DNA from 4 places in the Neobacillus sp. MER 74 genome. Region 4 is predicted to be linked to each of the others. Evidence: riboswitches for the same ligand, from Rfam matches in the RefSeq annotation. Region 4 holds a riboswitch; each other region holds the start of a gene.
What was found. A riboswitch is a leader RNA that binds a small molecule or an ion and turns the genes downstream of it on or off. The one in region 4 is predicted to bind cyclic di-GMP.

Region 1: linked by a shared signal. The riboswitch ahead of M3610_RS11250 (anti-repressor SinI family protein) and the one ahead of M3610_RS24840 (DUF3789 domain-containing protein) in region 4 are both predicted to bind cyclic di-GMP.
Region 2: linked by a shared signal. The riboswitch ahead of M3610_RS07165 (anti-repressor SinI family protein) and the one ahead of M3610_RS24840 (DUF3789 domain-containing protein) in region 4 are both predicted to bind cyclic di-GMP.
Region 3: linked by a shared signal. The riboswitch ahead of M3610_RS03345 (TadA family conjugal transfer-associated ATPase) and the one ahead of M3610_RS24840 (DUF3789 domain-containing protein) in region 4 are both predicted to bind cyclic di-GMP.

The regions. Positions count from the first base shown of each region.
Region 1 is NZ_JAMAUV010000005.1:143,012-145,214, forward strand. Features, by position in the region: gene map (type I methionyl aminopeptidase) at 1-145, opposite strand, end outside; gene M3610_RS11245 (helix-turn-helix domain-containing protein) at 416-742, shown strand; gene M3610_RS11250 (anti-repressor SinI family protein) at 834-956, opposite strand; cyclic di-GMP riboswitch class I at 987-1,074, opposite strand; gene M3610_RS11255 (hypothetical protein) at 1,691-1,894, shown strand; gene hutH (histidine ammonia-lyase) at 2,129-2,203, opposite strand, start outside.
Region 2 is NZ_JAMAUV010000003.1:98,951-101,153, reverse strand. Features, by position in the region: gene M3610_RS07175 (DUF421 domain-containing protein) at 1-152, opposite strand, end outside; gene M3610_RS07170 (VanZ family protein) at 189-668, opposite strand; cyclic di-GMP riboswitch class I at 1,210-1,293, shown strand; gene M3610_RS07165 (anti-repressor SinI family protein) at 1,322-1,471, shown strand; gene M3610_RS07160 (lactonase family protein) at 1,571-2,203, opposite strand, start outside.
Region 3 is NZ_JAMAUV010000001.1:675,529-677,731, forward strand. Features, by position in the region: gene M3610_RS03345 (TadA family conjugal transfer-associated ATPase) at 145-1,293, opposite strand; cyclic di-GMP riboswitch class I at 1,341-1,427, opposite strand; gene M3610_RS03350 (spore germination protein) at 1,677-1,898, shown strand; gene M3610_RS03355 (spore germination protein GerPB) at 1,916-2,146, shown strand.
Region 4 is NZ_JAMAUV010000029.1:22,293-24,495, forward strand. Features, by position in the region: gene M3610_RS24835 (OmpL47-type beta-barrel domain-containing protein) at 1-509, opposite strand, end outside; gene M3610_RS24840 (DUF3789 domain-containing protein) at 958-1,068, opposite strand; cyclic di-GMP riboswitch class I at 1,117-1,201, opposite strand; gene M3610_RS24845 (ABC transporter substrate-binding protein) at 2,129-2,203, opposite strand, start outside.

The DNA.
Region 1 (2,203 bases), on a different contig from region 4:
TAAGAAATTCTTCCACAAAGGCATCAATTTCCCAAGTGGTAATACCTGGTTTAATCAATTTAGCTATTTCTTTATGACAGGCAGCTAGAATTTCCCCTGCCTTTTTCATTGCTTCTATTTCACGTTGTGATTTAAGGACAATCATTATTGTAGGGTCCCCTTCCTTTTTATTTATTTTTATGTATGCAAATCAAAATTGTTATTCGACTAAAAACATACCACTAATAAATTATAAAACATGCCGCAATAGGCAACACTTTTAATATAACTCTATCCTGATATTTTTTCAAAAATACTTTATCTATATTATTTCATAAAGTACATATTTTCCTTATTAATTTGTTCTTAATATGGTGCTTTCTTATTCTTTTTGATAGAATTAATGTAGAGTGAATAATAATTGGGTGTGAGACAAATGATTGGTGATCGCGTAAAAAAATTTCGCTTAGATAGAAAGATGTCACTTTCCGAACTTGCTGCTCAAGCAGGTGTGGCTAAATCTTATTTAAGTAACCTTGAAAATAACAAACAAGAGAATCCTTCTATAAAGTTTCTAGAAAAAATCGCTGTTGTTTTAAATATTCCTGTGGATCACTTGATACATGAAGAGATTAATAAAGAGGAACTAGATATTGATTGGATGAATCTAGTCAAGGACGCAATGAATTCGGGCGTTTCTAAGGAACAATTTCGAGATTTCCTTGAATTTAACAAATGGCGAATTAATCAAAATGATAAGTAGAAATAAAACAATCTTATTGAAAAAGAAAAGCATTCTACAAAAAAGTTATTTTTGTGTAGAATGCTTTTTTTGTACTTCCTTGTGTGTCTTATCATCTCTCTGTGACCAAGAAATCACGAACTGCTTCTATGGATAACCCTAAGTCCTTTGCTTCCAATATGAGTGCAATCCATTCCTGATCGATTACTTCAAATTCATTTTTCGTAATAACCACTATACTCACTCCTAAAATACAGAATGTATTCCAGGTAGCCCGGCCATCCTAGCAAAAAACCTGCCTTAGACCCTCGGCTTTGCGTCCCTGCTTTTCAACAGGTTTGCCTTTTTCTGACATTTAATAAAACTTAAGTCACTGAATTCGATAGGACAATTTACTTAATCGTTATTGATATTATATCTAGTCCTATTTTAGTTGGTTGTTGTAATTTGTCGTATTGATTAAATTTTCACACAATTAATTATAGCAAATTATACCATATTTCTACAAAAATATCCCAATTAAGACTTTTAATCCAAACACCATCTGTCAAAATAGTGAATTTTTGGAAAAAACCTTGTTGTTTATTCCCTCCGTTAACCAAAACCAAAATACTTTTCCAACATATAACTTAAATATTTGTCTAAACTATGAAAATTGGCATATAATGTAAAAAACAAAATTATTTTCTGAATATTATTAATATTATAGAATAGGTGGTGATTTCATACAATGACCTTTATCCATGTGTTGAATTTTTCAATTCCGATTGCATTTATTGTGTTTGCAGGGTATTTTTTGGATCGCATATGCAAGCCAGACTCCACCAAACAAAAAGCTGGTGAAGATTGAATCTATTAAAAGGATTCCTCTGTCATTCAGCTTTTTCTTTTTTGTGGAAGGAATTAAAAAAGTAATTATTTCACTCTGTTTCGGGAATGATACTTGCGTAGACGAAAGGAGTGTTGTAATTGGCACGTGGAGAACATTTTGAACATAAAAAGAAAAACCATCCAGGAAACTTCCCGGAAGGCAGTTTAACAGAAAAACACGCGAAAGAAGCTGTTGGTGACGAAGAATTCCTAGTTGTACGTGAAGCGTTTAAAAATCGTGTAGAAAACGAGGATGAGTATCGAGGAGATACTGCCCGATTACTAAATGATCAGACAGAATAAAAGGCGTGAGCATCTCACGCCTTCTTTTTATTAAGAAAAGCGCAAGCGCCCTGGTCAGCGGCGTATGGCCTGGAGCACTCCAACTGAGATAAAGGAAACACGAAGAGCCGGAGGCGCATTCGTGCTTGACTTATCGTAGGGCGGAGAGCGAAGGACACTAGCCGCTAGGGCGCTGGAGCTAAACAGTAATCTAAGTTCAAAAACTTATCTTTCTTATTTTTTAAGAATTCATTTTTAGAATTGTCCCTTTTCGATCCTTAAGTTTCTAATAAATGGTGAAAAATCGATTGACTTAAGCCAATAAGCAGC
Region 2 (2,203 bases), on a different contig from region 4:
ACTAAGGCGATAACGAAATCAAGTAATCTTAATTGAGAAATCGCGCGCTGTCCTATTAGTTTAGCAACAATGAGCATAAAGAAGAATCCAATTACAGCTCTTAAAATCCACTCCATGAAATTAAGAGTTTCCTGAGCTTGCAAAAAATCCATTGAAGGCAAATAGTCACTCCCTTAACAATAATCGTCCTACTTATTATTGTCACGATTAAGCAATTTTAATATAAAAAATACCGATACAATACCGAATGAGTCAATAACTAAATCGTAAAACCGTCCATCTCTACCAAAAAACAATTGCAGGAATTCTGTAAAAAACGCAAAAATAATGGATATGCCAATAGAATATTTGTGACTTCTTATTAGATTGAAGAGAAGAAAATCCATGATCGCAAAACCAACAAAATGTCCTAATTTAATTTTAATAAATTCAGGATGAATCAAAGTTAAATCATTAAAATAAAAAAAAGACAAAAAATCAGGATTTGAAACCCACTTTAATCCAAAAGAATGTAAATATATTAGTCGCTCTATACTCTCAGTCCAGGTATTAATCAACAAAAATAGGCCCCATAAAATAATCAATAGAACTTTTATGAAAAGAAATCGTTTCTGTGTCTTTCTTTTCTTATCGATTCTACAGCTACCTTGTATTGGTTGATGATCCAAAATACTTGCTCCTAACTAACTATTATTTCTTAATCTACATTTTACCATTGTTCCTTTTAAAGAACAAACCGGGATATTCACATTAAAATAATCCAATAATCTACCACTTTCGTATTATAGGTAAATGAAATTTCACTGGGTAAAATTAACTCCTCTCCGTTTACAAAATTCTACAATTTCTTTATAATGAACAATAGAAGTTCTTTTTTAGGAACTAATAATTAGAAAAGAAGGGGAATCATGATATATCCACTAATAAAAGAAAGAAACAAGATTCACATTGTGAAGGATTCCTATCATTGTGCATGCGGTATAGTCTTTAACAAGGAACGGATTATTAATAGGAAGACCCTTAAAAAAATTAAATTTATTGAAATAGGTCAGGTAACATGTGAGAAATGTGTTTTAAAACTTCTAAACTACGATTAATTGGTTTATATAATTTTTGTCGAAATCCTGTCGATTTTTTTGGAAATATTTTCATTTAGTTTCCATCAAGACTATAGTACTATTAGTTTATTCTATAATACTTTAATACTATGAATGACAAAGGCAAACCTTTCGAAAGATTGGGACGCAAAGCTACAGGTCTAAGGTTTTTAACTAGGATGGCTGAGTTACCTAAAATAGTAATCATTTTAGGAGGGTTAATTTTGTCTGCATTAACCGTTGAACAAGATATTGATACAGAATGGTTAGATCTTATTAATGAAGCTAAAAAGATAGGACTCTCTATTGATGAAATTAGGGATTTCCTAAATCGCTCCCTTGGATTAAAGACTATTGAACCGGAATATAATTAATAAGAGGGGTAATTTGGTGTTTAATTTTCGCAATATTCAATTGATTAAAAAAACAGCTTAACAAATTAATGAGCAATTTGTTAAGCTGTTTTTTTAATTTTAATAATTTAAAAACTTCACACAAACCGGATACGGAACCTCGATATCAGCCTGAATCAATGCAAGTTTTCCTGTGTTTTCATCACGCGAAAACAAGACGAGGTTACTGGACTCTTGGTTCGACGCCACAATGAATTTCTCTGTTGGGTCGAACATAAAATCTCTCGGCCAATCCCCTTCAGTGGAGGTGCGATCAACAAAGCTAAGCTCTCCCGTTTCTTGGTCTACACGGAAAACAGCAATACTGTTATGGCCACGATTACCCGCGTAAACAAACTGTCCATCAGATGAAATATGAATGGCGCTTCCTTGATTATTCTCGGTGAAATCTTCAGGAAGCGTAGAAATATATTGTTTCTCTGTAAAACGACCATTTTCCGAATGATAGGATAAAACAATCACTTCCGAACTAAACTCTGTCATGATATATGCAAATTTTTGGTTTGGATGGAAAACTAAATGTCTTGGTCCGCTTCCAGCCTTTAATGGAAGAAAGTGCGCTTTTGAAAGTGTCCCATCACTGTTGACTGCATAAGTAATTAAAGCATCAATACCCAATTCAACCACTGCTAGATAATTCTCATCAGGGGTGATGCCGGCATAATGGGTATGCGGTTTCTCTTGTCTTGGGTC
Region 3 (2,203 bases), on a different contig from region 4:
TCACCTCAATATGATTGTCTCACACTTATTATATTAAAAGAAATAACTCCCTCGAACAAATTTAATGAACAAAAAAGCCGAACCCTATTTAAAGGAAATTCAGCCCCTAACCATTCATAACTTAATGCCTCTTATTACCTGAGATTATTTAAACAATGACGCTGGAATATGAATCCCTGATGCCTCTAGGCGATCATAAAATTTGGGGCGGACACCAGTCGGTATAAGTTGTCCAATAATTTTCCCCTCAGAATTAATTCCTTTTTGTTTAAAGGAAAAGATGTCTTGCAGAACGATATTTTCTCCTTCCATTCCTTGAACTTCAGTAATATTGATAATTTTCCTTGTTCCATCCATTAAACGAGTTTGCTGGATAATCACATCGATTGCTCCTGCAATTTGCTCTCGAATGTCTTTAATAGAATTATTCAATCCTGCTAAAAGGACCATTGTTTCCAAACGGCTAATCATATCCCTTGGACTATATGAGTGCCCTGTAGCAAGTGAACCATCATGGCCAGAATTCATTGCCTGAAGCATATCAAGCGCTTCTCCACCACGGATTTCTCCGATAATAACACGGTCAGGTCTCATTCGTAACGATTTCTTGAGAAGCTCTCGAATCGAAATGGCTCTTTTACCTTTTATTTCGGAAGGTCGAAGTTCTAGTGAGATTACATGACCCTGTCCCAACTGAATTTCGGCTGCATCCTCAACCGTTACGATTTTTTCTTCATCAGGTATAAAATTGGAAAGGGCATTCAGAGTGGTTGTTTTACCAGACCTCGTACCACCGCTAACAAACATATTCAAGCGGGCTTTCACGCATGCATCTAGAAAAAATGCCATTTCCTCTGTCACTGTCCCAAAGTTGATTAGATCTTCAATTTTGTAGGGATCCTTTGAAAATTTCCTGATTGTAATGGCTGGTCCATTTAATGCAAGGGGAGGAATGAAGGCATTAACACGTAAGCCATTAGGCAGCCTAGCATCTACCATTGGCGAACTTTCATCGATTCTCCATCCAAGTGGGGCAAGAATTTTGTCTATCATTGTCTTGACATGTTCATTGTCACGGAATTGTATTGACGTTAATACCAATTTTCCTTTACGTTCACAGTACACCTGGTTAGGTCCATTTACCATAACCTCTGAAACATCTTCATCTAAAATAAGGGGATTTATGGGTCCAAAACAGGTTAAGTAGTCGATTAGTTTCCACCTCCATAAAAAAGAAATAGCCCCGCCTTTACCAAAGGGGGGATAGAATTCATAGAATATCCATAGATACATAGAACAACTATGCAGACATGAATATCCATTATGAAACACCCTAATCTTTCGGTAACTGGCTGGCTTAGTGTAAATGCACCTTAGCCCCTATAGCTTTGCGTCACTGATTTTCATCAGGTTTGCCTTTATCGAGAAACAGTGTTTATTTCCGACTGATCTCTTACTCATATAATAGTCCCTTTCTAAACAACCGAAAACCCAACTTATTTATTATTTTCTGTACAAGCAAATAGGTAATTATAACTATTTCTAATCGATCGTTCTACAAATGAATATTAAAAATCGTATACGATTCTTGATTTCAATAATTTTGGGCGTATCAATCACATTACCTTTACCCATACATAGGATGTAGAAGATACTATGAAAAAAGGGTGTTGAAAATGCCAGCAATTGTTGGAGTTGCACAGGTCATTACGCTTGGCAGCAGTTCTGTCTTCCATATTGGCGATGTATATAAAATTATGCCATTTTCTACCGCAAAAACATTTTCTGGCGCTGGTTCCTTTAACACTGGGGAAAGCTTACAACTTCAAAATAATGTAAGTTCCACTAATACAAGTGATTCAGATGTTTACGATCAAGGGATTGCACTTAATGCTTAATGAATGGGTGATTTTAAATGAACTTTTATATCCAGCAGTCCATTCAGATTAATTTCATAAAAATTGGCGGGATTACCAATTCCTCAGTCTTACAAATAGGTAGTGCTGGGATTATTAAACCGATGGCTCATTTATATAATACTGGCGGATTTACTGGACCTGCACCACAAACAATCAAATCTTCAGGCTCTTTATTAGGGACACCATCAGTTCCCCTACAAGCCGCAGTAAGAAAACAGGATAAATAGGCCGCCGATCTTATGATAATCAATACGTTTATTGGAGAAATAATTGTGAGGTGATTA
Region 4 (2,203 bases):
TAATCCCGATAAGCGATATAAGGGGTCCCATTTGCATTAATCGCGAGGGAAGTAGAGTTCACCCATCCAGTGGCGGGTTTTCCTACCTCTTGCCACCCCTCACTGGTATACTTCATCACAGTAGCGTTATAATTGTTTGCTCCATCTTGATAAGAAACATAAGGAGTCCCTGCTGGATCCAGTGCAAAGGATACAAAACTTGCAGACCCTTTGGAGAAGCCTGGATTCCCTACTGCTTGCCACGCTTGGTTTGTGTATTTCATAAGCGTAGGTTTGTAGTCATTTCCTCCATCCTGATAACCTACATAAAGCGTACCTTCTCCATCCATCAAAAGTTTGGTATTGTTAACTGATCCAGCAGAGAAACCAGGAGTTCCTACTGTCTGCCAATTTGCAGATACCGTTTCTGCCTGGACTACTTGAATGAACCCGATACTGCCTGGAATTAATGTGAAGGTACACATACCCGCAACAATTACCTTCGAAATACTTTTTTTAAATCTTTTCAATTATTCCACCCCAACCCTATTTGAGATTCTCACTTACAACAACTTCATCTACTCATATGTAACATAGTATTTTCTCCCTTAAAATATTAAATGTTAGGTCCTCCTCTCTAAACTTATTTCCAATAGATATTTCCATGATTTTTCCTCATTTGGGTATTTTAGTATATAGCGAGGATAATAGTATTATAGCATCAGTCTATTAGTCCTACGAAAAAAACTTTCCAACATATTTCGATAGTATCATTGTAGTTCTATCGACATATTCAGTTAAATCGTAAACAAGATGAAGTGTTTTTCGGAAATGAAGTGAGTGACAGGATGAACATAATATAAATCTAGTGCTGGACCCGTTCTCCCCTTCCGTTTTGTTTCACTATATGTAATTAACTTATTTCGAAAAATAAAAAACAACCCCAAAAGTTGAGGTTGTTTAGAAAACGCTTTCAAATTATCGTTGTGATTCAAGGAGTCGATCTCCCCGTTTAGCTGCAACCATAAGACTCATTACTGTAAGCATAGAGAACGATCCAACAAATAAGCCTGCAATAAAGATAACCATAGTGTAACCTCCCAGAGTATATTCATAATCCGTCGTAAGGTGATCATATTCGGCAGCTGGCTGGCATAGTTTTAGAACCTTAGCCCCTTTAGTTTTGCGCCTCCACTTTTCAATGGATTTGCCCTTTCGTACGAACTATGTGTTTTTATTGATAATATACTAATTGTTTCTAGTAATAAATAGAGCAATTAACCTATTTATATGTTAATAATCTGGCAATTGCAAACCCTTTCACACATGATTCTGTTCGACAATGCCATAAAATTTGTAACTATTCATCGAACGAATTAAATATAACCGTTCATCCATACATGGTTAAATAGTGATAAGCAACCTGTTTCGGAAGTGGAGTGATACATATGGCAGAGAAAGAAGATGGGAGAAATTTCGGCAGGGGCTGCCTTTGGGGGATTCTTTTATCCATTCCTTTATGGGGAATCGTCTATTTTATCCTACGTAAAATCTTTCACTAAGGAGAGGCACTCTCGTTCCAATTGAAAAATAGTAAATAATAGATTGGTCCCCCCCTTGACATAAAAAGTCTAATAAGTGAATCTGTCGAAATATTTTGCATGTTATTTGCATATTTCTACTTTATTCTCCATCAATATTTGGTTATCATATAAAAAAGAAAACTGAAAGCGTTTACAAATATACTAAAAAACGGAACCGTGCATTACCAGATTTATCTACAACTAACACTAGGAGTGGATTTCATGGACAAGCAAGGGAATCTTTTATTAGGATTATTGTGGGGGACGTCTTTAAGTGTTCCATTATGGTTTGCGTTTTTCGGTTGGATTAAATTAGTTATTCAAATGATTCATTAATAGTGTACATATCAATATAATATAATACGTTTTAATGTACTAGATTCCAGTTCGCTATTCCCGTTTTATGCTAGGTTTTCAAAAAATCCACCATAAAGCGGGAGGATTTAGCATACAAAAAATATTTCATCTTAGGTATGAGGAACGATGATAAGTTACGATATTTTTTCCTGATACGCTGTTACACCAAGTGCAATCGCCCCGGTTAGCAAATATGGAAATAACACAAATTAAAGTGGCTCACTTTTGAAGTGATCACTCTGGCTCAAATTAATATTGACAATTACACCTAAAGCAATCGGGGT